DNA from 3 places in the Paraliobacillus zengyii genome. Region 2 is predicted to be linked to each of the others. Evidence: riboswitches for the same ligand, from Rfam matches in the RefSeq annotation. Region 2 holds a riboswitch; each other region holds the start of a gene.
What was found. Region 2 has a riboswitch for cyclic di-GMP ahead of DM447_RS12310 (competence type IV pilus major pilin ComGC). Riboswitches for the same ligand answer to the same signal wherever they lie in the genome.
Positions count from the first base shown of each region.

Region 1: it holds a riboswitch for cyclic di-GMP, as region 2 does, so the genes downstream of both, DM447_RS10940 (methyl-accepting chemotaxis protein) here and DM447_RS12310 (competence type IV pilus major pilin ComGC) in region 2, are expected to answer to the same signal.
Region 3: it holds a riboswitch for cyclic di-GMP, as region 2 does, so the genes downstream of both, DM447_RS10035 (HD-GYP domain-containing protein) here and DM447_RS12310 (competence type IV pilus major pilin ComGC) in region 2, are expected to answer to the same signal.

Region 1 covers NZ_CP029797.1:2,144,299-2,155,601, reverse strand. Annotated here, with positions in the region: gene DM447_RS10950 (methyl-accepting chemotaxis protein) at 89-2,125, shown strand; gene DM447_RS10945 (MBL fold metallo-hydrolase) at 2,182-3,006, opposite strand; cyclic di-GMP riboswitch class I at 3,421-3,509, shown strand; gene DM447_RS10940 (methyl-accepting chemotaxis protein) at 3,582-5,225, shown strand; gene DM447_RS10935 (DUF5634 family protein) at 5,290-5,631, opposite strand; gene DM447_RS10930 (EAL domain-containing protein) at 5,695-8,337, opposite strand; gene DM447_RS10925 (BrxA/BrxB family bacilliredoxin) at 8,574-8,978, shown strand; gene DM447_RS10920 (aromatic acid exporter family protein) at 9,086-10,048, shown strand; gene DM447_RS10915 (L,D-transpeptidase) at 10,111-10,617, shown strand; gene prli42 (stressosome-associated protein Prli42) at 10,658-10,795, opposite strand; gene DM447_RS10910 (M20/M25/M40 family metallo-hydrolase) at 10,951-11,303, shown strand, end outside.
Region 2 covers NZ_CP029797.1:2,397,245-2,408,547, reverse strand. Annotated here, with positions in the region: gene DM447_RS12325 (GspE/PulE family protein) at 1-133, shown strand, start outside; gene DM447_RS12320 (type IV pilus twitching motility protein PilT) at 147-1,187, shown strand; gene DM447_RS12315 (type II secretion system F family protein) at 1,221-2,423, shown strand; cyclic di-GMP riboswitch class II at 2,477-2,557, shown strand; gene DM447_RS12310 (competence type IV pilus major pilin ComGC) at 2,610-2,942, shown strand; gene DM447_RS12305 (prepilin peptidase) at 3,005-3,760, shown strand; gene pilM (type IV pilus biogenesis protein PilM) at 3,774-4,715, shown strand; gene DM447_RS12295 (PilN domain-containing protein) at 4,756-5,283, shown strand; gene pilO (type 4a pilus biogenesis protein PilO) at 5,285-5,914, shown strand; gene DM447_RS12285 (SPOR domain-containing protein) at 6,066-6,998, shown strand; gene radC (RadC family protein) at 7,185-7,874, shown strand; gene DM447_RS12275 (rod shape-determining protein) at 8,101-9,141, shown strand; gene mreC (rod shape-determining protein MreC) at 9,155-10,036, shown strand; gene mreD (rod shape-determining protein MreD) at 10,036-10,572, shown strand; gene minC (septum site-determining protein MinC) at 10,610-11,296, shown strand; gene minD (septum site-determining protein MinD) at 11,289-11,303, shown strand, end outside.
Region 3 covers NZ_CP029797.1:1,985,601-1,996,903, reverse strand. Annotated here, with positions in the region: gene DM447_RS10085 (glycosyltransferase family 4 protein) at 1-398, shown strand, start outside; gene DM447_RS10080 (hypothetical protein) at 711-1,121, opposite strand; gene solA (N-methyl-L-tryptophan oxidase) at 1,587-2,720, opposite strand; gene brnQ (branched-chain amino acid transport system II carrier protein) at 3,027-4,358, shown strand; gene DM447_RS18845 (DUF4181 domain-containing protein) at 4,470-4,844, opposite strand; gene DM447_RS10060 (isochorismatase family protein) at 4,903-5,460, opposite strand; gene DM447_RS10055 (GNAT family N-acetyltransferase) at 5,560-6,114, opposite strand; gene DM447_RS10050 (hypothetical protein) at 6,186-6,578, opposite strand; gene DM447_RS10045 (DUF975 family protein) at 6,681-7,448, opposite strand; gene DM447_RS10040 (YpzI family protein) at 7,641-7,778, opposite strand; gene DM447_RS10035 (HD-GYP domain-containing protein) at 7,838-8,821, opposite strand; cyclic di-GMP riboswitch class I at 8,953-9,049, opposite strand; gene DM447_RS10030 (hypothetical protein) at 9,269-9,832, shown strand; gene DM447_RS10025 (alpha/beta hydrolase) at 9,918-10,700, opposite strand; gene DM447_RS10020 (LURP-one-related/scramblase family protein) at 10,725-11,222, opposite strand.

The sequences.
Region 1 (11,303 bases), 250 kb from region 2:
ACTTTGGTTAGTTTTTCTAACAAAAATTAGAAGATTACCTTCTATTTAGTTAGTTAACAAATACATAGAGGCAGAAGGACTGGATTGCATGATTAGAAAATGGAAAGAGAAATTTTTAAATAGGGGTATTAGGAGTACATTAATTATTTATTTTAGTATGGTTGCTTTAGTTCCAATAATAGTGGTAGGTTTGCTTTCTTATAATCAAGCAGCAACATCGCTAGAAAATGAAGTTGGTAATAAAGTAAAAGACTATGCACTAGTTAATATGGAGAAATTAGATCGTACAATGTATGAAAGAATAAGGGACGTGCAAATCATGGCAAACTCAGATACTGTTCTGAATGCTATGGATGATAGTGTAGAAACGGAGGATTATTTAGATCAACAATTGGAGACGTTAGGTTATTATGCTTCGTTATCTATAATTAATTTAGACGGAACTGTCATTAGTCAATCTAGTAACGGTAATTCCGTATCATTAGAAACTAATACGACTGAATGGAATGAAGTGGTTGAGAATGGATTATCTATCTCAGAAGTAGTCTATGATGATGCGTTAGATAGCCACGTTTTAGAAATTAATGTACGAATAGATAATAATACAGAGGATAGAGTATTGCAAGCTAAGTTCAATGTTGAGCATATTTGGGATGATGTTAATAGTATTTCAAGTGATAATGTTGTGGTTGAATTAGTAAATCAAGATGGTGAAAAAGTTGCTGATACAATTTCTAGCGCAAGTACTGATGTTGATGCAGAGATAACAGAACTTGATCAGTCATCTCAACTATTCACTGAACTAAATGTTTCTACACCTGGTGAATCAGGTTTTATCAAAGCAAAAAACAGTTCAGGTAATGATGCAATTATAGGGTATGTCAAAAGTGCTGGATATAAAGATTTTAAAGGATTTAATTGGTCGCTAATTGTTAGTGAGCCAACAGAAAACGCATTACAATCCATTGAAAAAGTAGGCGCTGTTATTTTACTAATTGGTAGTATCACACTTGTTACTGCTATTGTATTGTCAATATTTATCGCAAGGAATATTGCTGATCCACTTATTGGGTTACGTAATCAAGCATTAATCATTGCTAAAGGAAACTTAACTCAAAAGGTAGAAATGAAAGGTAGGGGAGAAGTTCGACAACTTTCTGAAGCGATGAACCAAATGATTGCTAATTTAAGAGAAACAATTGAGCACACTAGTGATGCTTCCGATCGAATTGATCAGCAAAGTAATGCATTACAAAAGATTAGTAATACTATACAAATAGGTAGTCAACAATTGACTTCTACCATGCAGGAGTTAGCTAGCGGAGCAGAAGAACAAGCTACTTCTGCAACAGATATAGCATCATCAGAACAACATTTAGATAAGCAAATTGGTAAAGTAAAACATGAATCAGTATTATTGGAAAAGTCTTCGATAAGTGTTTGGAACATTTCGAATGAAGGAACAGATCAGATGAATGATTCCATTACACAAATCGAAGTAATTAATAATGAAGTGAGAAATGCAGTGAGTAAAGTTCAAGGTTTAGAAAAACAATCACAGGCTGTGTCTGACTTGACTGTTGTAATTAACAATATTACAGAACAGACAAATTTATTAGCACTGAATGCAGCAATTGAAGCAGCAAGAGCAGGTGAAGCTGGGAAAGGCTTCTCTGTAGTAGCAGATGAAATTAGAAAGTTAGCAGAACAAGTTAGTTTATCTGCAGTAGATATAGCTGAGGTAATCAATCAAATGCAACAAGAATCTAAATCGCTAGCTGTTTCTCTGGATGGAGCTCATAAGCAAGTAAACAAAGGTGTTACTCAAATAAAGCAATCTGCAACATACTTTTCAACTATAAAAAATGAAGTCACTCAAATGAATCAACGTATTGCAACTGTTACAACTAACCTAAAAAGAATCGAAGATAACAGTAAGGAAATGAATGTTGGTATTATCCAAATTGCTTCTGTTTCGGAAGAAAATGCAGCAAATATAGAAGAAACCTCTGGATCGATAGAACAACAAAAAGAAGCAGTAGATTTCTTATTAGAACAAGCAGAGGTATTAAAGACATTATCAAATAAGTTAAATCTGAGAGTGAAAAAATTTCAAATTGAATAAGTGAAAGCTAATGATACGCTCTCTAATGAACGTACATTAGCTTTTCGTTTTATTGTCTAGTTCCTTTTGTGTTTTGGGATTGCAATATCATAAAAATCAGCTGTTAATTTTTCAAACCCTTCACTTAATTCTTTATCTTTCATAGGTAATCCATGTCCAGTTAAAAGTAATTTTGGTTTTAATTTGGCAAGTGTTTGAACTGATCTTTCTGCATCATCCCAGTCATGTGTAAAATATGCAGGAGGTCCATATAGTTTAATGATTGGTAGAAGTACCGCCAAACTTGATTCGGGATTTTCAGTTGTAACCGCATCGCCTGCAATTAAAATTTTGTCACTTTCTCGGAAAAGGGAGATATGTCCTGGTGTGTGTCCAGGTGTATGAATATAATGCCAGTCATCAAGGAAGGGAAGTTTTCCATCAGCTGACAATGTCTTAGCTAAATGTTTTAAATTGACTGCATCTGTAGGAAACACTGGTGATAATAAAGAAAGTAAGCCGCCACCAACAGTTGGATCAGCTGGTGGATACTCACATGTGCCATCAACAAAAGGTAATTCCTCAGGATGTACATAAATAGATACATCCCAATGCTTTGCTAACTTTTTTGCAGATCCTACATGATCAAAATGAGCATGTGTCAAAATAATAGCTTTTGGTGGAGTGTCATTAAAGCGTTTTTTTGCAGCTGAAATTATTCGCCCATGATAATGAGCAATTCCTGTATCAATAAGTACCCAATTTTTTTCTGATGGATTACCAAGCATGTATACATTGGATACTAAAGTACGATAAACTGCAATATCTTCGGTTATTTCTTCTGCAATTGCATGATCCATGTTTGTTTCTAGATGGGTTGATATATCCGTATGCTTTTCCATAAATATATAGCTACTCCTTTTTTGATTAGTTTGTAAAATAATATTGTAATTATGCATTTCACGCGACTTTCTTGGATTTTATTAGCTTAGCTGCTTTCTAAAAGTTTGTTGTTTAAGACCAAATCACTATAAATTGCGACGTAAGGAAATGATAAATTAGATGGTGAGTTTGTACGTTTAAGCGCTACAGAACTATAAAGAGTAGAACAAATTTTTTATAAAGTTACATCGTATTTTCTATCTTTATTGTAATGAAACAATTTTTTCAAAAAGACTCGATATTCGAATGAAATATGGCACGATACAAAGATAAAAGTCTTGACAACATAAGAATAAAGTCGTAGTATAAAATAACTATTATAAAGAAGTAATAATTACTTTATCAAATGGGGTGAAAGCAAATCGTATTATTTAATTATAAAAAGGCAAATTGTTTGAAAGAACAGGACGCAAAGCTAAGGGTCTAACGTATTTGTTTATACTAGGATAGCCTAGCTACCAAATAATATTACTATTTGGCCATTCTAATTGAGAATAGTTTTATTTTTGTGAAATTACAAGGGGGACACACCAAGATGAAAAACAAACTAGAATCCTTTTTTAACAAAAGCTTACAAAGGCAAATTTTAATACCATTTATTACATTATTAATAGTAGTAGGCATAGTAATCAGTTTCGTTAGTTATACATATAGTGTTTCGATCACAACAAATGAATTAAGTGAAAGTGTCAAACAACAGGCTAATATACTTAGTGGTGCAGCAACAGCTGGAGCAAGTGAAACAGCAATAATAGATATAGCAGATAATACAAAAATTGGTGAAACAGGATATTTTGCCGTTATTAGTAATGGCGAATTTATTGCCCATCCAGATGAAACGATGACGGGTGTAGATATTACACATGAAGAGTATTATGAAAAGATTATCGCTACTAATGCTAGATCTGGTACAGTGGAATATATGTATGAAGGTCAAGAAAAAATATTAGGTTTTTCTGTTAATGAAACAAAAGATTGGATAATCATAGGAACAGTTTATATAGATGAATTAGAGGACAAAGCAACGCCAATTCTTTTACCCATTGCTACTGCACTAATTCTCTCTATTATTATTGCTATTATTGTATCTTTATTTGTATCTAAACAAATCACAAAGCCGATACGTTCCTTACAAAGTAATATGAAGGAAGTAGAAAATGGCGATTTATCTATAACTTTAATACAGAAAAGAACAGATGAAATTGGTCAACTTTCCATTTCTGCAAATGAAATGAAAGAAAAATTACGAACTATGTTAAACAGTGTTTCAGAAGCAGCGCAAGCTATTACATCTAATAGTCATGAGCTTTCCCTTTCAACAAATGAAGTAAAAGCTGCTTCAGAACAAATCGCAGTTACCATGCAGGAAATTGCATCAGGATCAGATACGCAAGCAACACATGCTAGTAATTTATCCATATCTATGCGAGAATTTACGGAGAAAATTGAGCAAGCAAACGAAAAGAGTATCCACATAAAAGACGCTTCAAACGCGGTCCGTAATTTAAGTGGAGAGGGAAGTTCATTGATGCTTCAATCTGTTAAACAAATGGAAAATGTTGATTCAATTGTTAATCAAGCAGTAGTTAAGGTGCAAGGATTAGATGTGAAATCAAAAGAGGTAACAAAACTAGTGTCAGTTATTAAAGACATAGCTGAGCAAACAAACCTTCTTGCTTTAAATGCTGCGATTGAAGCAGCACGTGCTGGAGAAGCAGGAAAAGGTTTTGCAGTAGTAGCTGATGAAGTTAGAAAATTAGCAGAACAAGTTTCTGGTTCAGTTATAAGTATTACAGAAATAGTTAATATGATCCAAACAGAAACTTCAGACGTGACGAACACATTGGAAAATGGTTATCAAGAGGTAAAGCAGGGTAGTGAGCAAGTTAAGAAAACGGGACAAACATTTGAACAAATTAATCAAGCCTTAGTAGATATGTCTAATCAAATTACAATAGTAAATGATAATTTACTACAAGTAACAAATACAAGTAAAGAAATGAATAGTGCCACAGAAGAAATAGCAGCTGTTGCAGAGCAATCAGCTGCAGGAGTCGAACAAACTTCTGCTTCAGCTCAAGAAACAAGCAGTGCAATGGAAGAGATGGCTAATCATACAGAAGACTTAACAAATGTCGCAAAAAATTTAGCGAATCAAGTCAATAAGTATAAACTATAAACGTAAATAAAAAACACCTTCGAAAAATGACGCGATATTGTGTTCATAAACGAAGGTGTTTTTATTAAATAGCTTGGTTAATACTATTATCCTTACCAGATTGATCTAGTGCATCTAAGCAATTATCCAAATGATCAAAACCTCTGAAGGAAGGTCCCTTATAATTTTCAGATTGTAAAGTCCAAATTGGTGTTAGTGGTATTAAAGCTTCTTCAGAATAACTCATAAAAGGTAAATAAACATAATAGTTTCTAGTGTTTACAGTAATTTTATAACCTATATACAAAGAGTCTGCTTGACCTTTGGCTAGATATGTTGTCATACTATCAAAATGATATTTATTAGATAATTGTGGTATGGAAAGCTCAAGATTTTCAATTAATTGATTGCGCATACGTATTTTCATTAAGACCGCCTCCGAATAAGTTTATTACTAGGATGGCGATTTTTGTTAAAGTTTAAACATATTTTAGTCAAAATTTTTAAGAAAGTAGGTAATTGGGTTATCTGTGTAGAAGTCTGTATCTGGAATCGGCTTGTTATTTTTCGAGTAAATAGTCAACTGATTAATTACTTTCGCTAGATGATCCTTATTTGCTTCAGAAAAGTCATCAAAAGCAACACCGTAATAAAAAATATCTTGTCCAATTTCACTTTTCCAAACGAAAGATCCAATGATTTCAAAATCAAATCCTAATAGTGAAAAAGTATAAACAATTTTCATGTTTGATTGAACTGGTAATTTTAAATCAGACATTAGCTTTAAGCCACCTAAACTAATATTTTCAATTAATATGTTTGCCGTGCCTACATCTACTTTACGATTATTAATTTCAAGAATAGATAGTCCACCTTGTAAATATCCAGGGAAGGATAATCGATAATATTTTCTTCTTTCTACTTTAGGTTTTGTCACTTTAGTTGACTTTGGAATTGGAAGAAAACTTTTCTTAATCAATTCTTCAAATCTGTTATTTGGTACAGCTTCGGAAAAAAGATAACCTTGTATAAGGTGACACTCTTTTTGTTTTAGAAATTGAAGTTGTTCAAAATTCTCTACACCCTCAACAATGACTCTCATATCTAATGATTTTGCGAGATATAATATGCTACTAACTATTGCAGCATCCTTTTTATTATCATCCAATATATTTAAGATAAAAACGCGATCGATCTTTAATTCATCAGCAGGAAAATCGCGTAAGTATTGTAAAGATGCATAGCCAGTTCCGAAGTCGTCAATTGCAATTGATATACCTAATGCACGTAGTTGTGAAAGTGTATGCTGTACTTTGTTTTCATTTTTTAAATATGTACTTTCTGTGATTTCAAATGTTAGAAAGTGTGCAGAAATATCATATTTTTCTAATTGCTCCTTGATAAATGAAATTAATCCTGGTTTTAAAAATCGATTAGGAGATATATTTATAGAAATAGGTCGTAATATATAATCTTGATCTTTCCATATTTTTAATTGTTCGATCACTTTTGTGATTACCCAATCCCCTATATCGTTCATCAGATAGTTCTCTTCAGCTAATGGAATAAATTCAGATGGAGACACTAAACCCCATTCCTTATGGTTCCATCTTAATAAAGCTTCAGCGGATTCAATTAATCCAGTGAAGGCATTTACTTGTGGTTGATAATAGACTTCAAATTCTTCATTAGTAATCGCTTTTCTTAAATCTCGTTCAAGCATGTATTTTTTAAAAGATGAAATATTATTGGATGGTGAGTAAAATTTATAGGTATTTCCTCCATTATTTTTTGCTTCTTTTAATGCAATGTGTGAACTTTCTAAAATTTTTAATTCTGTATCACCATTATCTGGATAAAAGCTAATACCTACACTTGTTGTAATATTTAACTGATAATCAAATATATTGATTTCCTCTTCAATTGTTCGCAAGAGTTTATCAGCTAAATTACTTGCTGTATCTATTTGCAATGTTTCAGTATCAATTATAATAAAGTCATTGCTTACTAATCTAGCAACATAACTAGTAGAAGATAAAGTCTTTGTTAGCTTGCTAGCAATATTTTGTAAAACTTTATTGCCAATTTGATAGCCTAAAGAGTCATTTATGTGAGAGAGACGATCTAAGTCCAAATAAAAGAGGGTGAATTGTTTTTTCTTCTGAATTAACTCAGCAATTTTCTCAGATATGCTACGTTGATTTGGTAGATTAGTTAGAACATCGTGTGATGCATAATAAACTAATTCCTCATGCATTACCATTTCTGAAGTTATATCAACTATAACTCCAAATAGAGCTATTAATTTATTGTCACTATTAAAGGATGGAATTGTTTGGTCAAAAACCCATTTAGTTTCTCCATCATGTGTGATAATTCGATAACGATGTTTAATTGACTTCCCAGCCACTAGCTCCTTTTGGCGATTGAAAACTTGTTCGCGGTCATTAGGGTGAATAATTGTATGCCAAATAGTTTCGTCATCATATATATCATCTAATGACAAATTGAAAATTTCCTCGGCACCTTTTGAAATGAAACTAAGTTTACTTGACGGATAATCTTTCATCCAAATCCCAGAGCTCAGATGGTCAAAAATTTGTTTAAACCGATTGTTGATGGTAATAAGTTCTTGTTCCAATTTTTTTTCAACAGTAATATCTTGAATCATACCAATTAATTTATATGGCTTTTTATTGATAAAAGATACTTCAGCTTGTGTTTTTAAGTAACGTAGTTCATTGGTTTTCCCATGATAAATTCGATATTCAGAATAGTAATTTTCCCCTTTTAAAGCTTTTTTAACCTTTGCTAAAGCTTCGTCAAAATCATCTGGATGCACATATTGGAATGGTTCAGTCATTGGAATATATTGAGAATGGTCAAGTCCGAAAATGTCATAAAAATAATCAGAGCAATATAATTTATCTTCATCTATAATATATTCCCAACTACCAACCTGGGCAATTTCTTGTGCGTGTATTAAATGTTTCTGAGTTAATTCAAATTGTTTCGTTAACATACCGTGGTTTTGTTTATTCGCAATGTCGTCATCTTTTGAATGTCCATTAGTTGATTTGTTTGAAAATAAGCGGTTGATTACGCTACTGAACTTAAGATTCTCCTTTTTCATTGTTAACAACCCCCTCTGATGTCTACCTATGCAGTATACTATTTTATGACTAATTATGCATTATTTCGTCTTATAACTATTTAATACTACAAATAAACTTTTAAAAATCGCACATTTTGCGGTTACCCGGGAAATACAATTAATTGCTAGATCAATTGAAAGTTGTTAAAATAATGTTGGTAGGAAAAGTGTACAGATAAACAGAGGAGTTGAATAGAGTGGATTTTAATTTATTTATGGGAGACATTGTTCAAACAGCTCGACAAGAAATGAATGAAGCTGGCTACAAGGAATTGACAACAGCTGAAGAAGTGGATCAAGCATTGACAGCAAAAGGGACAACACTTGTAATGATTAATTCTACATGTGGTTGTGCTGGTGGAGTTGCACGTCCAGCTGCTACTCATATTGTAAAAGCTACTCATCGTCCTGATCATCTTGTAACAGTATTTGCGGGTCAAGATAAAGAGGCAACGGAGAAGGCTCGTGCATATTTTAAAGGTTATCAACCTTCCTCTCCTTCATTTGCACTATTAAAGGACGGAGAAATTGTAACAATGGTAGAACGTAGTAATATTGAAGGTTATAGCGCTGAGCAAGTTGTTTATCAACTACAAGAAGCTTTTGAAAAGGCTAACTAATACTTTTTCTCAAATCCCTGTTCTTATGTTTACGAGATCAGGGATTTGTTCTATACTTATGTATTATACTATCTATATAAATAGAAAAGATTAAGTGGGGAGCAGAAATTGTGAAAATTGGTTACCGTACGATCAAAACTGCTATTGCAACTCCTTTAGCAATTTGGCTGGCAGAGCTATTTCAATTAGACAATTTTGTATCTGCAGGAATTATCGCAGTATTATGTATTCAGACAACAAGAAAACGATCATTCTTAAGTGCTTGGCATCGTTTTGGAGCTTGTCTAGTTGCAATGGTATATTCATTTGTTATCTTTGAAACGCTAGGTTATCATCCGATTTCAATTGGACTATTACTGTTAGTGTTTATTCCAACAACGATCAAACTAAACTTAACACCAGGTATCGTTACTAGTTCAGTAATCTTATTACATTTGTATAGTGCAACCTATATTACCTGGGAATTAGTTTGGAATGAAGTATTATTGATTATTATTGGAATAGGCTCAGCCTTGCTTTTAAACTTATATATGCCAAGTTTAGAGTCGAAATTGCAATCTTTACGTAAAAAGGTTGAGAAAAACTTTCAGCAAATTTTAGAAGAAATAGCGGTCTATCTTCATGAAGGTGAAAAAAATTGGACTGGTAAAGAGATTACCGAAACGGAGAAGTTATTTCGACAAGCTGATTTATTAGTATCAAGAGATGCTGAAAATCATTTATTGCGCGAAGAACATCCCTATAAGGATTATTTTGATATGCGTAAAAAACAATTTGAATTGTTAAAACGAATGTTGCCAGTTATTAGTCAAATGAATGAGTTTACGGAACAATCCGACCGCATAGGGAGCTTTTTTGATGATTTAGCTGAAGCAGTTCATCCTGGTAATACAGCAAATAAACATTTAGATTCAGTTGATGATTTAAAAAAACAATTTGAAGAAGATGACCTTCCTAAAACACGAGAGGAATTTGAATCAAGAGCTAATCTATTTCAATTGTTACATGAAATTGAGGAATATTTAGAGATTAAAAAAGCACGTACACCTGAGAAATTAACAAAAATTTAAACAAGGACATAATTAAACTTTGATTGTAAACACTATGGGAAACATAAAAATGAGGGATTAAAATGAAATCGATCATGCTTGCCATCATTTTGATAGTTTCACCACTGTGGCCATTAGGAGAAAATCCAAGTTTAAATGCGCCATTTATAATAGTGAATAAACAAAGTAATCAATTAGCATTTGTAAATGAAGGAAAAGTACAAGAGATTTATCCAGTTGCAACGGGCGCCACAGAAGAACTAACACCAAATGGGATCCATACAATCATTGTTAAAGCAATCAATCCTTATTATCGAAAAAAGGATATACCTGGTGGCGACCCAAAAAACCCACTCGGATCCAGATGGATAGGTTTTAATGCAAAAGAAACAGATGGTAGAATGTATGGAATTCATGGCACTAATCAACCAGATTCAATAGGAAAGCGTATCTCAGCTGGATGTATTCGTATGATAAATGAGCATGTCGAAAAACTCTACGATCAAGTTCCTATAGGTACAAAAGTATGGATTTTAAGTTCAAATGAGGATTTTGAAAGTCTTGCAAGAGAAGCAGGGGCAATTGAGTAATAAACCAACCAATAAGAATTGGCTGGTTTATTAGTTTAATTTAATTTACTAGGAAAGCTAGTCCTGCTGTGAATGTCGATAACACCATAGCAAGAATCATTATATAGACTATTATTTTATTTCGTCTTTGACGTTTTGAAATTTTTCTTGGTTCCTTGGATACTGTTTTGCTCGCCATTATTTCCGCCTCCTTCAAACACATTACTACTAAGTATTTTATCGTGAATTAGCAAAAGGTACAACCTTTTTCCATATGTTAAAATTGACAATTGATAATTGGTTCGCTAACGTAATCAGTGAAACATGTTTTACGATAGAGGAGGAAGTCAAAAAATGGTCAATCAAGATCGACTTATTGAAGAATTTATGGAATTAATCCAAATTGATTCAGAAACGAAAGAAGAAAATGAAATAGTTGATGTCTTAAGAAAGAAATTTACAGATTTAGGCTTAGAAGTAGTAGAAGATGATAGTAAATCAAGAACAGGACATGGAGCAGGTAATCTTATTTGCACATTGAAAGGCGATAAAGAGGCTGATGCAATTTATTTCACATCGCATATGGATACTGTCGTTCCAGGAAAAGGTATTAAACCATCAATAGAGGATGGTTACATCGTATCAGATGGAACAACGATACTAGGTGCAGATGATAAAGCTGGATTAGCCGCACTATTAGAAGCAAT
Region 2 (11,303 bases):
GTCTGATATGACAGATATTAAAGAATATGTAAAGCAAAATGGCATGCGATTTTTGTTAGTGGATGGTCTAATTAAAGTACAGCAGGGTATTACCACATTTGATGAAGTATTACGTGTGGCAACGGAAGAGTAGGTGGTGAGCAAACATGGAAAATAGACTAGAGGAATTATTAACTACAGCATTTCATAAAAAAGCGTCAGATGTCCATTTAACTGTAGGATCACAGCCGATTTTTCGTGTGGACGGTCGGTTACAACTTCATGGACAGAATAAATTAGAACCAACCGATACGGAACAAATGGCTAAATCGATTCTTAACGAAGAGATGTGGTCTAAATTACTAGATGAAAGAGAACTAGATTTATCACATGGAATTGCAGGGGTATCACGTTTTCGAATGAATATTTTCTTTCAACGAAATTGTATCTCTTTAGCTATTCGAACGATTCCAACTACGATTCCATCTATTGAAGATTTAGATTTACCTAACGTATTGAAAGAAATAGCAGGGTTACCACAAGGGTTAGTATTGGTAACAGGTCCAACTGGAAGTGGAAAAAGTACTTCTTTGGCAGCGATGATTGATTATATGAACAAAACAATGAACCGACATATTATTACGTTAGAGGATCCAATCGAATATCTGTATCAGCATAACAAATGCATTATCGATCAAAGAGAAGTAGGTTTCGATACGAGTAGTTTTCAAAAAGGGTTACGTGCGTGTTTGCGTCAAGATCCAGATGTGATACTAGTTGGTGAGATGCGCGACTTAGAAACAATTTCTACAGCAATAACTGCTGCAGAAACGGGACATTTAGTTCTAGGAACACTGCACACAACTGATGCGTCCTCAACGATGGATCGAATTATTGATGTTTTTCCTGCCCACCAAAAGAGTCAAATAAGAATTCAACTTGCTAATGTGTTAGAGGCCATTGTATCGCAGCGCTTGTTTCCTTTGGCAAAAGGATTTGGACGAGCAGCAGCAACTGAAATTTTAATTAACACACCTGCAGTAAAAAACTTAATTCGATCAGAAAAAATGCATCAGATTCCTAACACCATGCAAACGTCTAAAGAGTATGGTATGCATACCATGACGATGGATATAAAACGGATGTTACAACAAGGAATTATAACGCAAAAACATGCATCTCCGTATTTAAAAGATATGACTTTTTAGTTCAAGTTATGATGGGGGAAGAGGTGGAATTTTATGAACTATTATGCGTATAAAGCGAAATCTGTCGATGGCAAGATAAAAAAAGGGAAAATTAGTAGCGAGAATGAAAAAGAAGCGATCAAACAATTAAAGTCTCAAGGACTAATTTTATTTGAGATAAATGAATTGAACTCATTTTTATACAAAGATATTTATATAGGTAATCCAATAAAGAATAAGGATTTTGTTATTTTTCTCCGTCAATTTTCGACGTTAATAGATGCCGGTATAACATTAGTAGAAACAACTTCTATTCTAGAAGATCAAACACAAAGTAAACCACTAAAAAAAGCGCTACAACAAATTCAAAACGATCTAGAAGAAGGAATTGGCCTATCTGATGCATTAGCAGAATTTCCTCGTCTTTTCCCTGAATTATTAATCAGTATGATCCATGCTGGAGAAATTAGTGGTAATTTAGATGAAATCCTTGATAGAATGGCTACTTATTATGAGAAACAATACCAGTTAAAACAAAAGATCATAACTGCATTAACCTATCCTGTTGTGGTTGGTATTGTTGCCGTATTTATCACTATTTTTTTACTTGCATTTATTGTACCGATTTTCACGGACATGTTCCTATCTTTTGACCAAGAAATACCACCATATACAGCGGCGATATTAAGTATTAGCGATATGGTTCAGTCTTATTGGTGGATTATGATGATACTAATACTAGTGTTAGGTGTGACGATTAGATTATTAAATCGTCGCCCAAACATTTCTTATTTATTTGATGTCATCAAACTTCGAATTCCAATATTCGGTATGTTTATTCAAAAGTCTTTACTTGCTAGAATGACGCAAACATTAAGTTCTTTGTTAAATAGTTCTGTACCAATCTTACAAGCTGTTACGATAACGGAGCGGGTTATAGATAATAAAGTAATTAAACAAGTTTTGCGTGAAAGTAGAGATTCTCTTGAAAAGGGAGAGTCACTAGCCACGCCTATGGAAAAACATTGGGTTTTCCCTAAATTAATTACACAAATGATTGTTGTAGGCGAACGAACAGGTTCAATTGATGCGATGTTGAAAAAAGTTTCTGATTTTTATGAACAAGAATTAGATGAATCATCGGAAAAGTTAAAGTCGTTAATTGAACCGATAATGATTCTATTTTTAGCTGTAATCGTAGGTGCAATTGTTTTAGCGATCGTTATACCTATGTTTAGCTTGTTTGAAAATATCTAAAAGTGTAGACAGGTTATAAAAATGTAGTATAATAGAACTATTAGTATAAAACGAATAGTAGAAGCAATGAAGGTTTATCTGTATCTGGGCACTTGGATAAATTTGAGCTAGTAGTGCAACCGACTGACACCATTTTTTATGCTGTGAGTCTTTTTTTATAAGAGAAATTAAATGAGGAGGAATAATATGTTAACTAGAATGAAAAAAATGTTACGCAATGAGAAAGGTTTTACATTAGTAGAGCTTTTAGCAGTTATTGTTATTTTGGGTATTATTGTAGCAATTGCCGTTCCTGCAATTGGGAATATAATTGAGGGAGCACAGGAAGATTCTGATGATGCTCAAATTGAATTGGTACTTGATGCTGCAAGATTAGCAGATGTAGAAGGTGAATTTGACGAAACTGGTATGACTGCTGCTGAACTTGTAACAGCAGGTTATCTTGAGGGTAGTGATGATCTACCAGATGGCACAGTTACTTTTGATGAAGATACGAATCAATACGAATACACTGAGTAATAATATTTTAAAAAGATCCCTTCCCAAAGGGGTCTTTTATACATAATTAGGAGATAAAAAATATGGAAGTCTATTATATCGTTATCTTTTTTATTTTTGGAAGTGTATTTGGTTCATTCTATAATGTTGTTGGTTTGCGTGTACCGAATAATAATTTCTTAGAATCTGAACGTTCTTATTGCCCTCGTTGTGATAAAACATTGCATTGGTATGAGCTGATTCCGATTATTTCATATCTGTTTCAAGCTGGTAAATGCAGAAACTGTAAAGAAAAGATTTCCCCTCTTTATCCTACAATAGAATTATCTACAGCTTTCCTTTTCAGTTTTAGCTATTATTTTTTGGGGTTTCAATTAGAGTTAGTAATGGCACTAATACTCACTTCTTTATGTGTGATTATCGTTGTTTCAGACATCACTTATATGCTAATACCTAACAAAATCTTATTGTTTTTTCTACCGTTTTTAATTATCTTACGCATCATAGATCCGTTAGAACCATGGTGGTCTTCAATTGCTGGTGCAGCAGTCGGATTTATATTATTAACGCTGATCATACTTGTTAGTAAAGGTGGTATGGGTGCGGGTGATATGAAGTTATTCACTATACTAGGAATTGTGTTAGGATATAAAGGAATTCTACTAACTTTTTTTCTAGCAACTATCTTCGGCACAATTATCACATTGCTATTATTGGCTACTAGAAGAATCAATCGTAAAAGTCCGGTACCATTCGGCCCTTCTATTTGCATCGCTGCGTTAACTACTTATTTTTTTGGTAGTCAGATAATCAATTGGTACATTACATCATTTTTTTAAAGGATGAACACAAATGAGTTTATTTAACAAAGATAGAATAAACATCGCAATAAATGATACGATGATTCGATATCTTGTTTCCACTAAAAAAAACGTTACAGCTAATAAAGACTATGGGGAAATACCATTGGAACAAGGCATTGTTGAAGATGGAAAAATTTTAGATCAACAAAAGTTAACGACTATCATTAAAAATGTTGTTAAAGATAAAAAATGGAGGAATAAGCACCTCGTATTTTGCGTTCCAGATGCTTTTGTTACGATGAGAGAAGAATCAGTACCTAAACAATTAACTAAAGATGAAGTAAAAAAATATATTGAATTAGAATTAGAAGGTAGTATTCGACTGCCTTTTCAAAATCCAGTTATAGATTTTGAGGTTATTGCAGAAGAAGAACAAACCAATAAAATTCTTTTATTTGCATACCCAAAAGAACGGTTAAATGCTTACATAGAAGTGTTTGAACGAGCGAATGTAAAACTGATGGTAGCTGACTTGTCTTTTCTATCGGTATATCGGACTTATTATAATTTGGATCTTGCTAACAAAGAAGAGCATTTACTTATGATTCAGTGGTCTAAAACGGACTTAGTGCTCACGGTCTTTCATGATCAAAAACCAATCTTCAATCGCCATATTCATTTAAATAATAATGATATGATTTTTAATAATAAGCTAGTTGAAGATTCCATGCATTCAAATGAAGATATGTGGAGAGAGCTGATTGATGAACAGTTAATAACCATAGAACGTTTTATGGATTTCTATCAATATTCTATTATGTCAGGCGAGGCCCAAGTTTCTCATTTATTATTAATCGGTGATTTTCCAGCGCAGTCGTCAATAAATGAATCACTGGCATCTCGTTTCAATTTACCAATTAAAACCATTTTATTTCCTAGTGACTTACCACCAGAATATGCTACTGTATATGGACTAACACAAAGAAAGTGAAGAAAAGACTATTTAAACTTCATAGTAAGGGGATCACCTTATGATAGAAATAAATTTTGTTGAAAAAAAGAAGATAAATACCGCCCTATATTTGCTACTTGCTATATTTATGGTCAGTTTACTTATTATTAGTATTAGTTTCTTCATTCTCCATACAAGTTTGGAGAATAAATATGTTTCTCTACAACAAGAAAGAATAGATAAATCTGAAATTATAGCAGAAATTAATACACTTAACATGGTCGAACAACAAAAACAGACATTGAAAGCACAAATTGAGCAATTAGAAACTGCTGTTTATCCTTCTTTATTTTTATTAGACGATATCCAAGCTGATTTGCCAAACGATACGTTTATTGAAAACTATTCATTTACTATCACGAATGGTGTAACAATAGGTATTCATTTAAATGCATTATCAGAAGCTGCCAACTTTAGTCAAAATATTAATGGGTCGACATATGCAGATAATGTAAATTTAATAAATTTAGAAAAAATAGATGATTACTATGTTGCAACATTTAATTTTGGTATTAATGCAGATTATTTAGTGGAAGAGGCTGATTAAAATGATATTTAAATGGTCACGTATCTACTCATTGCTATCGATTGGTGTAGTTTTACTAGTTATTATAATTGCCTTTTTTTCTTATTATCAATTTATTTATCCTAGTCAACAAAAAGTAAGGTACTTAGAAGGTGAACTTGCAGAACAGGATCAATTGATCGAAAATGCGGATTTAAGTAAACAAGAACTTGAGGATGAAGTTGCTAATTCATTGGATTTACAAAAGCAAATCCCAATAGATAAAGCAATTAATCAACTAATTTTGAATGTTGAAGAAATAGAGAAGAAAACGAACAGTACTATAACATTATTGACGAATAGTGAAGATCAAGTAGCTAGTGATCAAGATGGAGAAGCTACATCTGAACTTACTAAAATAAATTATCAAATGGAAGTATTATCACCAAATTATGATGAGATGAATCAGTTTTTAACAGAGTTAACTAACATGGATCGCATAGTGGAAATTAATAATATTGAATTTGTTCAAGTAGAAGAAGGAAGTATTGAACTCTCCGTCGGTTTAACTACCTTTTACAATCCAACGCTAACAGCACTTCAAACAGAAACACCAACATTCGAATATGATGAAGAACAAGAAGCAGAACAACAACAAGAGGACCAAGATTAATGGTCCTCTTGTTTTTTTGATTACAAAGAAATTACGAATAATTTGCTAGTTTATGTTGGTAATTGCTATCGCGTACTGACAAAACTCGTCTACTTTTTCATTTGGATTATGATAGAGTGAACCAAACGTAATAGGAAACGAGGTAATTAGGGTGGATAACAATAACAAAATCACTGTAAAAATAAATAATAAAAAACAGAATAAGCAAGATAGTAAAAATGATAGTCGGGATTATTTATCTGATAGACCAACATGGTTTGAGGAAGCGGCTAGTTTGGATAAAGAGGAGATCGAAGAGGTGGATGTTTTTGAAAAAAACAGTCATTTAACTGATGATTCTTCGTCTGAAAAGATTAAGAGTAAAAAGAATAATAATTCGGTTGTTAAAGCCTTTATATTTACTGCATGTGGTGCGATTGGGATCAGTGTTATATTAGGATTTATTATTTTAAAGATGTTTGTTGAAATAGATGACCAAGATAATCTTGCGACGAATGATAGAATTTCTTCTGAAGCTACTTCGACAAATACGGGAGCTGAAACGGAAGTTGTTGATGGAGAAAGTATAACGTTAGAAGCATTACAAGCTTATGTTGTTCAGGTGGGTGTATTCTCAACGAAGGAAAAGGCAACTGAATGGCAAGATAAAATAGCAGCTTCTGGTTATAATGCAATGGTCTGGAACGAAGGAGATCAACTTCGATTATTTGTCGGGATTACTCCAACAGAAGAAGGAGCAAAAGCCATTGCAAGTGATATGGAGGCAAAAGGGTTGGAGGCATATGCACGCGCATGGTCAACAACAGAACGTAACGCAGCTTTTAATCCTCAAGTAATAGAATGGTTACAAACTTTCCCAACTCTATGGACAGATACAGTTCAGGCGGTTAATCAAGATTCAGATGCTGAACAAGTTGAGGTATGGACAAATTGGTTGGAAGTAGCTCCAGAAGGATTACCAGAGAGTGTTACGGCATGGAAAGATTCTATTCAAAAAATTACTACCATGATTACTGAAGGGGAAAGTAGAGAAAATAAACAATTACAATTATTGGAAGTATGGCAACTTTATCAAAATATTTAAAAAAACGTTAGAACATAATAAAAAGTAATTCTTAATATGGTTAAACTGTATAATGCTTGTTTTTATCTAACCAAATTTATATCTTTAACATATAAAGAAAGCCCTGAATTTGAGAAATGCAGATTTGTTTTCTATTCATTGACTCGGTACTATTAATTGTATAAAAAAACATATTGAGGTGAATAGATGACTAGTATACATGTAACGATGAAAGATGTACCCAAACAAGATCGGCCTCGAGAGAGATTGATTGAATTAGGAGCAAGCCATGTCTCTAACCAAGAGTTACTTGCGATATTATTAGGTACTGGTACAAGAGAAGAATCTGTTCAGGATCTAGCTCAACGTGTGCTAATGCACTTTGAAGGAATAAATTTATTGCGGGAGTCAACATTTGAAGAATTAACTGCGATTAAAGGTATAGGTATGGTGAAAGCTGTGCTGATCTTAGCGGCTATTGAACTGGGTAAACGTATGAATCAATTAAAGCCGCAAGAAAGGTATGTTATTCGGAGTCCTGAAGATGGTGCTAATTTTGTCATGGAGGAAATGCGCCTATTAAACCAGGAGCATTTTGTTTGTTTATTTTTAAATACTAAGAACCAAATTATTCATAGGCAGACCGTATTTATTGGGAGTCTTAACGCTTCTATTGTCCATCCTCGTGAAGTATATCGTGAAGCAGTTAAACGTTCTGCGGCATCGATTATATGTGTACATAATCATCCATCAGGTGATCCTTCCCCTTCCCAGGAAGATATTCAAGTCACGAAACGTTTAGCAGAATGTGGTAAGATGATTGGCATAGAACTTTTGGATCATTTAGTTATCGGTGATCAAAAATTTGTATCATTAAAAGAAAAAGGATACGTATAAGACTATCTATTTTTTGTTTTTTTTCGTATAATTGTATAGACGAAGTTTACATTCGGCGCCACTTTACAAGATTTCCTTGTATTTGGCGCTTATTGTTATGGTGAATAACAGCTATAACAAACTTTTCATGTTATGATACCAATATGGAAGTTGGATTTTACATGATGAAACTAAAAATTAATGAGATGAAACAATAAGCATCGTGAGATTAGAGAGGAAGATTGATTTGGCTGGGTTTAGTTTATCGCAAGATTTAGGAATTGATTTAGGAACTGCAAACACACTCGTTTATGTAAAAGGAAAAGGGATTGTTGTTAGAGAACCGTCAGTTGTTGCTATCAATAATTCAACAGGTGAAATTGAAGCCGTTGGTGGCTCTGCACGAAATATGATTGGTAGAACACCTGGTAATATTTCCGTTATTCGTCCTATGAAAGACGGAGTAATTGCGGATTATGATACAACGGCAACAATGATGAAATATTATATTCGTTTAGCGCAGAAAAACCGTTCATCTTTTGCCAGAAAACCGAATGTTATGGTTTGTGTACCATCAGGTATTACAATGGTTGAAGAACGAGCAGTAATTGATGCAACGAAACAAGCAGGTGCGAAAGAAGCTTATCCAATTGCAGAACCCTTTGCAGCAGCAATAGGAGCAGGTTTACCAGTTTGGGAACCAACAGGTAGTATGATTGTTGATATCGGTGGAGGTACCACTGAAGTAGCGATTATCTCACTCGGTGGAATTGTTACAAGCCAATCCATTCGTACTGCTGGAGACGATATGGATGAATCTATTGTTCAATATGTCCGTAAAAAGTATAATTTAATGATCGGTGAAAGAACATCTGAATCCATTAAAATGGATATTGGTAATGCAGGGAAACCTGCCCAAAATGATGAAATGGATATTAGAGGTAGAGATTTATTAACTGGGCTTCCAAAAACAATAACTATTACAGCAGAAGAAATTTCAAATTCATTAAATGATGCAGTTACTGCAATTATTGATGCTGTCAAAAACACATTGGAAAAAACACCTCCTGAATTAGCAGCTGATATTATGGATCGCGGTATTGTCTTGTCTGGTGGAGGGTCACTGTTAAGAGGATTGGACCAAGTAATTAGTGATGAAACGAAAATGCCTGTATTTGTAGCAGATAATCCTTTAGATAGTGTTGCAATTGGTACTGGAATGTCATTAGACTATATCCAACATTTCAGGTCTCATCCTAGTATTTCTTCTCGTTCAAGAATGAATTAAGTAGGTGTGTTAAATGTCTTTTTTTCGTAGAAAGCGACTTTTTACCATTTTAATTGGTTTTATTATTTTGGTTGGTTTAATTGGTTTCTCACTACGTGAACGTGAGGAATTATCAGCAGTTGAACAGTTTTTTCAAGATGCAGTTGGGTGGATGCAGCAGGTTGTCCACGTCCCAGTTGCATATACTACAAATATAATTACAAATATCGATGATTTCAAAAATATTTTTGAAGAAAATCAGCGATTAAAAGAAGAACTAGCACAATATCAACAAACATTATACGAGGTTCAAGAACTTCGAAATGAAAATGAAGAATTAATGGCGCTTAATGATAAAACAGAAGCTGATTCTATTTCTGATTATGAGCCGATCCAAGCTTCTATTTCGGCAAGAAGTTCAGATCAATGGTTTAAACAAGTTACCCTTAATAAGGGTAAGCAAGATGGTGTGGAGAAGAATATGGCTGTGATTACCGGAGACGGTATGATCGGGAAAATTCAATCAGCTTCACAATACACGTCTACTGTCCTGTTATTAAATGGCTTTGATCGTTCTAATCGGATTTCGGTAAATGTAAATATAACGGATGAAGACGAGGACGCGAGTGGTTTTATACTTGGTTTTGATGAAGAACGTGAAGCATTACTACTTGAATTCACGGAATATGATGGCGAAATCCCAGAAGGTGAGTTTGTCTTTTCATCAGGTTTAGGTGGCGTTTTTCCAAAAGGACTTGAAATCGGTGAAATTCTTGAAGTGACAACAGATCAGTATGGTTTAACACAAGTTGCCTATGTGGAACCATCAGCCGATTTGTATCATTTAAATCATGTAATTGTTTTGGATCGCACAATGACAACAAATGATGAAGTGGTAGAAGAGGAGGAAGAATAATGTCGCGATTATATCTCCCTCTTTTGCTTCTATTCTTACTAGTAATAGAAGGAGTGGCTTTTGACTTTTTACCAATGATCGTTATTGAAAAAGGTTGGTTATTAGCTGCGCATTGGCTTTTTGTTTTTCTAGTGCTCATTGCGTTATTTTATGATCTAGAATATACGTATTATTCTATTTTATTTGCTATTATTTCTGGATTAATGGTTGATCTCGTTTATACAAATGTGATCGGTGTCTATATGTTTATGTATGGTATTATTATTTACTTTATACATGGTGTGCGAAAAGTATTGCATACAAACTTCTTAGTTGCATGTTTATTAACCGCCGTTGGCCTTAGTTTAGTAGATGGTGGAATTTATTTAATCTATTCTTTTATTGGGATTAGCCAAATAGATAGTATGGTGTACATAACCAATCGTTTATTGCCAACACTTGTGGCAAATATGATTTTCTTTTTAGTTCTTTATCTTCTGATGAAGAAAAAATTAGTACAATGGGCTGCAGAGCGATTTGATTCAAATAGTTCCTAATTGCAGTGGAATACATGTAGAATGAGGTGATTAAACCGTGATTACTAACAAGCAACTAGTGACGATAAAAGGCACACGAGATGGTTTGACATTATATATCGATGATACTTGTTCTTTCACGGCGATATTAGATGAACTGGAACAAGTACTATCAACCGAATATACGTCTGATGACGAACCGATGATTACTGTAACGATTCATCTTGGTAATCGTTATTTACATACTGAACAAGAACAGATGCTACGTGATTTAATACGAAATAAAAAGAAATTAGTAGTTGAATCAGTTGAATCTAATGTTATTTTAAAGCGTGAAGCATTACAATGGAAAGAAGAAAGTGAAATCAAAACGATAACGAAAATGGTACGTTCTGGTCAAGTATTGGAGATTACAGGTGATCTATTATTAATCGGAGATGTAAACCCGGGTGGGAAAATCGTTGCAACAGGCAATATTTTTGTATTGGGGAGTTTACGTGGTATTGCGCATGCAGGAAGTGAAGGTAACAGAAATGCAGTTATTGCTTCTTCTTATATGCAACCAATGCAATTAAGAATTGCTGATTTTATAAGCCGTTCTCCTGATTATGAAGCAGATGGTGTTTATATGGAATGTGGCTTTATTGATGAAACAAAAGAAAAAATCGTGATAGACCGCCTTCAAGTTCTAACACAAAAAAGACCTGATTTAAATGGGTTTGAGAGGAGAATTTTAAATGGGTGAGGCAATC
Region 3 (11,303 bases), 410 kb from region 2:
AAGAAACAAATACTGTATTTACCGGATTTATGCAAGGAGAAGAACTTTCAACAGCATTTGCATCAGCTGATGCGTTGATTTTTCCATCAGTTACAGAGACATTAGGCTTAGTAATATTAGAAGCAATGGCGACAGGTTTACCAATAATTGCAGCAAAAAGTGGTCCAACTATGGAACAAATTACAGATGGACAAACTGGCTTTTTATTTGAAAATGAAAATATAGACAGTCTAATTGCCGCAATTAGTAAATTAGATAACGAAGAAACGTATAAACAATTAAGACATAATACGCGCAAAGAAGCTGAAAAATTCAGTTGGACTGAACCGTCACAGCAATTAGTAGATTTTTATGATGAATTATTAATTATGAATGAATCACATAAACTAGCAAAATAAATATATTCTGTCTCACTATCTAGAGAATACTTTAGTTTTGAGACAGAATATATTTTATTTCTTTAACTTCCGATAATATATATTATGTAAACTAGAATAAAATTTTATTTAATTTGATTGTGTCCTCTGATATCTCTATAATATCGTTACTTTGGGATATCCTCTTCACACTCATGTAAGATTGTTTATTTCTATTTATGTTTTTTTGCCTTGCTTATCTATTACTATTTATTTTTAACTCTCCGACAATGAAACAGTTGTCTATACTTAAATAACCTTAGAGAACTAAACTTGTGAAGATACCTTTTGATTCTACTCGACGGTTACATCGTTATATAGTTTTAATTCCTCGATGTTTCCGTTCCAACTTATACTTGATGTTAGATCTTCATTTTCATCGACATATAAATATAAACAGTCATTACAATCACCTGCAAGCCCTTCTATTTCTACTACACCCTTATCATCTAGTGACATACTTCCTCCCATTATGTCACTGTTAGTTTCCAGCGTATAACCACCTTCACCTTCTTCAGGAATTGATTCCTCACCAATGTATTGTATTTTTAACTTTGTTTGCGCTTTTTGTGCATCAAGTATTTCCGCAGTGTAAATTACCTTCCAATTATCACTTTCACCTTCAAAATTAAATACTTCAGTTTCAGTTTGTGTACATCCACTTAAAAATATAGAGATAAGCAATAGAAACAAAACCTTTTTCAATATATCCACCCCTTCGCACATATACTTCTTTTTTAAAACTTTAAAATTTAAGTTGAATTAGGTCATCCAATTTAGTTATTTAAATTTTAGACATATAGACATATAGCGTTCATATGCTTATACTTCTCTCTATATGCTGTATGTATCCCGCAAGTTAAAAGTTTAGAATTTTATGTTTCTATTATATGTAGTTTAAACTTTCAAGTCCATATTTCTCTTGATAGTGTAGAAAATAAATAAGACATTGTTAATAAATTCATTATTGCAGGTGCCTGCAATTGTAATTATTACAACAAATCCTATAATATAATGACAGTTGACTATCCCTCTCCCTTTTATTGTGTTGTATTGTTATTTACTATGATAATATTAATAAATCATAAATGGATTACAGATAGTGAATTAGTATCTATTAAATAAATTGTAAAAAAAGCGTGTTCGTATTGAATACGCTCTTTAACTTTATTATTCATTAATAAATCGCTTTATAGAAAAGTGAGAAATATCTATTTCATTCTTACCTGAGATAATTAAATCACTTAGGACTTGTCCGACCGCACTACTAAATTTAAAACCATGACCAGAAAAACCTGCTGCAATTGCAACATTTGAATGCTTTGGATGGAGATCAATAATAAATTTGTCATCTGGTGTAAGTGTGTACATACACGTTTTCCCATACTTTAATTCCTGAGTAATAGGGAGATATTGATTCAAGAATTGTGTTAAATCTTCTATATCTTCTGTTATTCCACCAAACTCTACCATTGTTTTATCTGGATTTATTTGATCCCCACCATCATGTCGCCCTAACTTCAAACCCATTTTATCAATACTTGGAAAACCATAATATGTTCCTAGTGGTGTAACAAATCCAAAGGCTGGAAACTTACTATGATTATAGTTAGTTTCGTCAACATTAAACCAAGCAAAAGTCTTTCTCACTGGTGTAAGTGGCATATCTAAATCTATCATAGAAAGTAGATCTTTTGAGCCTGCTCCTGCTGATACTACTAACGACTTCGAGTAAAAGGTCTCTTTGTCTGTCTTAATTGTTACACGATCATCTTGAACGGAAATTTCAGTGACCTTACTATTCGAAATTATGGTAGCACCATTTAATTCCGCAAGCTCACGGTACGCTTTAATAATTTCCTCGGATTTAAGTATGCCTGATGTTGGTTCAAAGCAACCAACAAAGTCGTTTGGTAACGTAATGCCTGGCCATCGATTTTGAACTTTTGTTGCATCCAATATATCAAGTGGTAAGGAATACTTTTTCGCACTAGAGATAGTGTTTTGTATGAAATCGGATTCTTCCTTACCAACATTTAAAACCCCAGTTTGCGTGAAGATTTTCCTCCCACTGGCTTTCTCTAAATCATTCCACAATTCCTGTGCTTTGAGAACTAATGGAACATATTCTTCCCCCTCACCATAGGCATAACGGATAATTCGCGTATCCCCGTGATGGCTCCCTTTATTATGTGGTGGGTTAAATAAGTCCAATAATAACGTTTTTTTACCACTTTTGGATAAATAATAACCTGCTGCCATTCCCATTGAACCTGCGCCAATTACAATTACATCATAGTCCACGCTACCTAACCTCCATAAATAATTCTAGTAATCTTCACTAAGTTGTAACTACTATTATAATGAACCATTAAGAATCCTAATCTAAGATAAGGCTCATAAGTAAAATATTAGTTTTATCCTCTAATACTATCAAAAACAGATTATATTATGTGGATTTTTGTTAAAATAATAAATCGATCCTTGATATTGTTACTAGTATCATGGATCGTTCACATAATATCTATTGTTTCTTGAACAAATTATTGTTACTATTATTTATTGTCGATAAAAGAATATGAAGTTTACAACTAGAAGGAGTCATAAAAAATGCAACAGAGAACCTCTTTTTCAACCTATGCAGTTATCGGTACGATGCTGTTTGGAATGTACTTCGGTGCAGGGAACCTGATTTTCCCTATTCAATTAGGGCAACTTGCTGGTACAAATTTTTGGCCTGCGTTAATTGGGTTTTTAGTAACAACAATTGGTTTGCCCTTTATGGGAATATTGGCTATTGGCCTATCGGGAAGTAACGGTTTGCGCGACTTAGCGAGTCGTGTCCATCCAATCTTCGGTCTTACTTTTAGCCTACTTCTTTACTTAACAATTGGTCCTTTCTTTGCCATTCCGCGTACAGCTAGCGTACCTTTCGTTGTTGGATTCGAACCATTCATTAATCCAGCACAAGCGAGTTTATGGTTAGCGATTTTTAGTTTTTTATTTTTTATTATGGTCTATTATTTTTCATTAAATCCTGCAAAAATTGCAGATTATATTGGCAAATATTTAACACCAGCTTTTCTGCTATTCCTGTTTCTTTTACTAATTGTAGCTATACTTAAACCAATGGGTAACTTTGGTGATCCAATTGGAGATTATAAAGAATTTGCATTTATGACAGGATTTAAAGAAGGTTACAACACAATGGATGCACTGGGATCACTTGCGTTCGGTATTGTTGTCATACGTGCAATTAGACGAAGAGGAATTACAGACACAAAAGAGATTGCAAGTGCAACATGGAAATCTGGCTTTTTTGCAATGGGTTTAATGACAGTGATCTATGGACTAATTGCCTATACTGGAGCATCTAGTATATCCGTCATTGGCACTCTTGAAAATGGTGGTCTTATCTTTGCTAAAGTAGCGCAACACTATTTCGGTCCGTTTGGAGCTATTTTATTTGCAATTATTATTGTTCTAGCTTGTTTAAAAACAAGTATTGGTCTCATAACGGCTTGTAGTGAATTCTTCCATGAAACGTACTCTAAAATTAGCTATAAGACATTTGTTCTTGTTTTATGCCTTGTTTCATTTATAATTGCTAACTTTGGTTTAAATAATATTATCCAATTTGCTGTTCCAGTATTAATGTTTTTATATCCCTTAGCAATTGTTCTTATTTTGTTAGGCCTCTTCTCTTCTTTCTTCGCGAATAAGAAAGAAGTTTATGCTGTGTCGATGTTTCTTACTTTTTTCGTTAGTATCATTGATGGTTATAACGCTTTAGCAAATAGTATTCCGGGTGTAAGAATTTCAGTCATTGAATCGATAAGGGAATTCTACCTTTTATATCTGCCATTCTATGAAATTGGACTTGGTTGGATTTTGCCAGCGTTAATTGGGGCGATCATTGGATTACTTTGGCCAACAAGATAACGTTGATACAATAGAAACCAAAATTAGCATCTAAAGCTTTATCTATATAAATCGAAGCAGCCCTTTCTACCTCTTATAGAATGGAGGCTGCTTCTTAATTTTACCGTCAGCTTAAGGAAACCATCTTTCTAACTGAAGTACTATTATAATTGCTGCAGTTAACATTAACAACATTTCGCTTAACGTTATAATAGCTCGTTTTGGGTAGTCACTATACTTCAATTCAAAGAATGCCTTTACGCCATAATCTAATGCCAGAGGAACCGTTAATCCAATAAAAATCAAGTAGGATAAATCATTAAATATAAAGAGACTCCAAATTAGAATTGTTATGATTGCAATACAATATCTATTCCATTTGTCTACCCTTCGATGTAAAACATTTATATAATTATTAGAAAAAAACTTATTTTTAACTTTTTCAATCTTAAAAAGCTTCCTCAAAATAAAATTAACTATTGATATAAGACTAAAAATAATTAACATGATTAATCCAAATTTTAAAAAGTACATAATCCCTCCTATTTACCAATTGAGTTGACTCTTATCTATATAAATAATGAGTTGGAGTGAACAAGTCTTCTTCTGTATTTCTTACAATTGAAAAGTTTTCAACATTGTAATGACCATGAAGCGTTTCGTTGTGATGCTTTATAATTTCTTCTGCACTTAAAACAGCACTGTCTTTTGTTGAATGTCCATCTCCGACTAATGTGACATCCAAACCATTAATAGTTGCTGTTCTGACTGCACTATCAATACAATGTTCGGTTGCACAGCCCATGACAACAATATGTTCAATTATTTGAGACTTTAAATGATTTAGAAGTCCAGTTCCATGGAACGCATTTGTTGCGAGTTTATTAAAAAACTTTGCATTCTTAGTGACGTTAATTTCCTCATGGACTTGAAATCCTTTGTCTTTACCATCTGCGATTTCTAGGTCTCTAACAAAAACAATAGGTATATCAAATTTGCTTGCTTTTTTAATTACTAAATTAATGTTTCTAAGAAGTTGTTCTTTTTTAAATACAGCATTTTCTTCCTGATTACCTTCAATTAACTCTTGTTGAGCATCAATGATTAACAAAATTTGATTCAAATGATTTCTCCTCTCTTATCATAAAAAATGATTATTTAATTTGATCGATTTCCTCTTAGTTTATATGTGTTTTTTGTTTTTTAAAGGAATGTAAGTAGTTTAATTCCATCCCTCTTTAAATCGAGCCATCATAATGGTGTTGTAGTAGTTTCCATCAGAAAGTAATTTATCTCTTTTTAAAACACCTTCGATTTCAAAACCATATTTTTGATAAAGTTTAATTGCTCGACTGTTTGTTTCCATTACTCTTAAATTTATTTTTTTGATATGATTGTCATCTGCCCATTTAATGGATTTTTGTAATAAATTCCCACCGATTTGATAAGACCAAAATTCTTTCAGTACACAGACTCCAAATTCAACATTATGATTAAACCTTTGTAATGGATTTCCTGTACATCTTGAATATCCAATAATTCGATTATTAACGGTTACAACTAAAAATAGGTTTTTAGCATTCTCATTGTCTATTTTAATTATTTCTTCAAATCTAATTAAATCTATGTATTCTTCCCCTCTTACTCTATCTAAATTTTCAGTTTCTCCATCAATTTGTAGCCGTAAATCTGACAAAGCTTTTGCATCTGTATTCATTGGAGTTTTAATATTGTAAGTAATTCCATTTACAGTAAATTTTTCTTCGGTGACTTTCATGACTTAAGGGTACCTCGCTTTGTATTGATTCCATAATGTTTAAGAGACATGCTAACAATCTTTACGGGTTATCACATCTTTGCATGCTTTAAAAATATAACTGCCCGGACTAAAGGATAGATCACTATACTCATCGAGAAGCAGATTACTAAAGGTGTATTTTCAAATTCCATTAGCATACTTGTTCCCTCAGTTACAAGCAATGTTATCCCTAAACCAACTACCAATAGTAAATAACTTATTCGTAATGCCTTTATAGATAAATAAACTTCCTTTTTGTCTTGAGCGTTTGTATCCGTCTCTCCATTTGCTAAATACTTAAATAAGTATGCAAGAACAAATGAAACATAAATAAATGTATCAGTTCTTAATTGACTGTCAATAAACCACTTATATAATCCAAAGCTTATAATAGAGATTATAGCAATAATAAGAACTATGTAACCTGTTAATTTATTTTTCATAAAAATAACTTCCTTTAGATTATTAGTTTATCTATGTTTCTAAAAATAACAACTCGCAATATTTTTGCACATTAAACATTTAATGGGATAAGTTAACATCAACTAGTCTACTCTCTGAACTTTATCCTGCCATTCTTTCTTTCGTTTTTTGCGTAACAGTTCTCTGTAAAAAGCTAAGCGAGCAACTTCGTATACCACGATGCTAAATATTGCTCCAACTAGTAATAGTAGTATGCCGATGATAAACCCTAAGCCTGTTAATAAAAATAATCCGAATAAGGACCATCTATTACCTTTCATTAAGGAGAAACTTTGTTTAACACTTCTAAAGATACCAAGCTTAGGGTCATCATGTAACAAATACAGCGCTTGTGAAGTACCTAAATAAAGCCAAAAAAGAATACCATATAGAATTATAAAACCAGCTATTATCGAACCTGTTCCTAAATTTAACCCAACTGGAATAATTGCAAGAAATATAATTACTGTATATATAGCTAACATTCCGATAAGATACAGTAGGAAATTTGAAATGATTAAGACAATAAGTCCTTTATAGAGCAAGCGCGCGTTTCGAAATGGATAAGTGATAGCGGTCAAAAACCTTTTTCTCATCGTGTTTTTGGTTAGGATAATGTATTGAAGAAGTATAAAAAACAATATGCTATTTACTAATGGTCCTATTAGTAATGACTGTATTGAGTCTAAACTTGATACTGCTAATGGATCCATTCTAATACTTACAGATCCCTGAATAGGCACTGTTCCAAGTAAAAGCTTGATAAAATAAGTTAGAAGAACCATTCCGATAATCTTCAACCAATTATTACTAAGTATTGTCATCGCTTCTTTAAAAACGTTTTGAATCATAAAACTCTCCTTCAACAAAAAAATTAGTATTAACTTTTGTAATCTCTTACCACAAAGTTATATTTATTTTAACATAAATATCCAATCAATTTAGATTCCTCTTTTAATTTTTTTATTTTTCATATAATAAAGAACACTTTTCTAAAAAAAGAAAAGTGTTCTTCAAAATCTATTTTTTGATACTATGCTGCCTTATTTCCCATCGTTCAATTTTCTGCCTTCTTCAGGGCTAGACATTTTAGTTGCTCCTGCTTTACTTAGATCTTGATCTCGATCAGATTCAACACGTCCACTTTCTCTTAATTTCTTTTCTTGACGGTCTTTTCCCACTTTAAACACCTCCTAATGCTAACATGGATCGTTTAAAGTGAAATTATTCGGAGAGTAATCTATACTGCTGATTCAAATGGTTTTATCATAAACGTAGGATTATCAATTAGATCAATCACTTTTTCAGTCGCAAGTATTTTTATCATTGGTCGATGAAAATGTTTGTTTATTTCAGTAACAATTGCTGGTTGATTATGATTGATCAGTACTTTCGTTCCTGGTGGGTAAGTAGAAATGGATTGACTAAAAGCTGTAACAATTTTGTGCGAATACAAACGATCTGACATAGCCATAATTGCTTCCATAGCATCATGTGGTGGAAGCTTTTTTTTTACAATTAAATTATCATAGCGGTTTGCAACAGCGCAAATTTGAGCAATTTCTAGAAAATCATTATCCTTTATTTGACGTGGAAAACCCTTTCCGTCTAATGTTTCATGATGCTGATAGGCAATATGAGCTGATACAATACTAAACTGACTAATTGTTCGCAATAATTGGAAGCCTGAATCAGGATGTTTCTGTTCATCTGTATCAATTGCTTTACCTATATCATGTAATAAGGAACCAATTGCTAGATCCCTAAGTTTTAAGTCATTATAGCCCATTTCTTTGGCAGTCAATAAAGCCAGAATGGTGACATTAACTGCATGTGCATAAGGCTGTAATTCCTTTGTCATTGTTCCCGATGGAATAAGTATAAGTGTTGGTCTATGCTTTACTTCTTTAAGCAATATGCCTGCTACTTGCTGAATAGGTTTTAATTCCGGCGTGCTTTTTTGCGTCGCATGTTCATAAAAGGTTTTAACTGCTTGAATGGCGTCTGTCCATGTTGGCATATCGAGCATATCTTCAATTGTAATTCCTTTAGAAACCTCATCCTCTATAAAAAGAAAATTAATGCCCATGTTTTCTAGTCTAGATTGTATTTTAGGATCGATCGTTCTACCAGTTGCAAGTAAAACACGTTTGCTCGAATCATATATTGGCTTGGCAAGTACCATACTTTTGTTGTCATAGTCTGAGATACTGATTAGTCTCATGTTTACACCTCTTTTTATAATCTATAAATACTAATTAACATAGTTCTACTCATAACTATTAGTAGTTCGATAAAAGAGTATAAAAAAAGCTATCACAAATAAATGTATAGCCAAAATAACTGTAAATGTAATTTGGTGGTCTGGCGATCAATAGTAATGAAGATAAATCCATACCTTAGACCCATGACTTTGCGTCCTATTCTTTCAAATAGTTTGCCTTTTTCGTGATATTCTATTTAAGTAACACCTTTTATTAGTACTTTAGTATTGTTTTAAGAATAGCTTATTTTTAATTATAATTCAACATATTTCGACGAAAAAGGCTATTGTATATTTTTAAGCTAAAGAATGCAGTTAAATTAAACTAAGGTTTAATTCTTTTCGGTATAGATTGCACTTAACGTCACAAAATAAGAAAATACTATTGCTACTATAGGAGGGCTCTTCATGGAATATCAAACGTACTGGGAGAATATATATGATAAGAACGAAGCGTTAAATGAACTTTTCCGTTCGTATTGGCATGCCTATTCAAGCTTTGGAACATGGCAATTCTGGATAGTTGTTCTTTTCTTTTTATCACCCTTGGTTCTTCTTTATTTTAAAGTGGATCGCAAACGAATTTTTGAAGTTTTTTTCTTTGGTTATACAGTACATATGCTCTGGACATACGCAGAAATTATATTATCGCGTCACGGTTTTTTCGTTCACACCTATTTTCTTACACCGTTTATCCCCTATGCACTAAGCATGACTGCTTCCGCACTACCAGTAGCTTTTTTACTTATATACCAGTATTGTACGAATGATAAGAAGAGTTTTTATTTATACATCTTACTATTAAGTATTCTTTTTGCGTTTGGATTAGCAATTATTGAAGATAAGGTAGGATTATTAAAATTTGATAAAGGAATGAATTCATTTTATCTGTTACTTGTTGATTTGGTTATAGCGATTAGTGCTTATTGGATGACGAAAATAGTGAGAAAACTAGGGAGTAGACCTAAATAATGTCATCATTCCCTAGAAAATTCAGATTAACATTTTATATTAAAGTATACAGAAATTCAGATTATGTTTACTTTTTACTTGTGTTTTAAAATCCCCTTTTTCTTAGCCACATTTCACAAACAGATGTCCACCAACTGACATCTTTCAGATCGTTCGCAAGTCCAAGTCCATGTCGACCACTTTCAAAAACATGCAACGCATAAGGAACTTTTTTTCTACTTAAAGCACTAGCAAACTGTAGACTGTTCTCTACTGGAACGGCGCCATCATCTGCTGTATGCCATAAAAAAGCAGGTGGTGTATCAGTTGTTACATGGTCTTCCAATGACATAAGTTCCACTAAAGAAGAATTAGGCTGTTCGCCAAGTAAAGCCTGCTTACTACCTTCATGCGTAAATTCACCCATCGAAATAACAGGATAACATAGTACCATTAGATTAGGACGACTGCTTTGATGTTCAATGGCATCATCCGCCTCAGGATTACCCTCGTCGTAATGAATACTAGCGGAAGCTGCCAAATGCCCGCCTGCAGAAAAACCTAATATACCGACTCGATCTGGGTCTATATTCCATTCGCTAGCATGATGTCTAACAGTGCGAATAGCTCGTTTAGCGTCATTTAACGGAGTCGGGTGTTGATGAGGAGCTATTCTGTAATGTAATACTACTGCTGCTATTCCAATTTCATTGAGCCATTCTGCAATAGGTGTTCCCTCGTGTTCTGCACGATGTGTATACCCACCACCTGGGCATACAATTATAACTGGTGTTGGATTCTGTTGTTTTAATAAATATGGTGTCAAGCTAGGGACCGTTTCATCTATTGTATGTAACTGTTTATCTACATTATATAGTGCTAACAGCATCTTCTTCTGCCCCCTCTGTTGTAATTAATTACCCGCATTTGTTGCTACGGTGCTTTCTTCTTGTTTGACAAAGTCAATCGCTATAACTAATGAAATAATTATATGTTCTAGTGATTCGTCGTTAACGTTTACCTCATAGGTGTCGCCCCATGATAACCATTTTTCGGTAACTTGGCCTACTATTTCGCCATTGCTCACTATATCAAATTTTTTGTCCCACCAGTCACCACGTACTGAAATATCTTGCCCTTCAATTTGATAGCGTGATTTTAAAAAAGAAAATTCCTTTTTAATAGTAACAACATCTTTTCCATCAACCTGAACGAAAAATTTCGGCATTAGACTAAATACCTTCTTTGTTATTGTACCAATTTCATTTTCAGAGGTATCTTTGATAGTAAAAGTTTTTGGAATGGAAAGGAAACTTCCTTTTATCACATACTTATCTTGTTCAAATTCGTCCTTAACAGTGAAATTACCACCCAAACTAAAAACTTTTTGCTTAATATATAGTTTTTTCATATAAGCCTCGCTTTCTTTTTAAAGTAATTTGGTGTTCATTAGTTACCTTTTCGACAAATGTGGCAAAATTCCTGGTTTCTT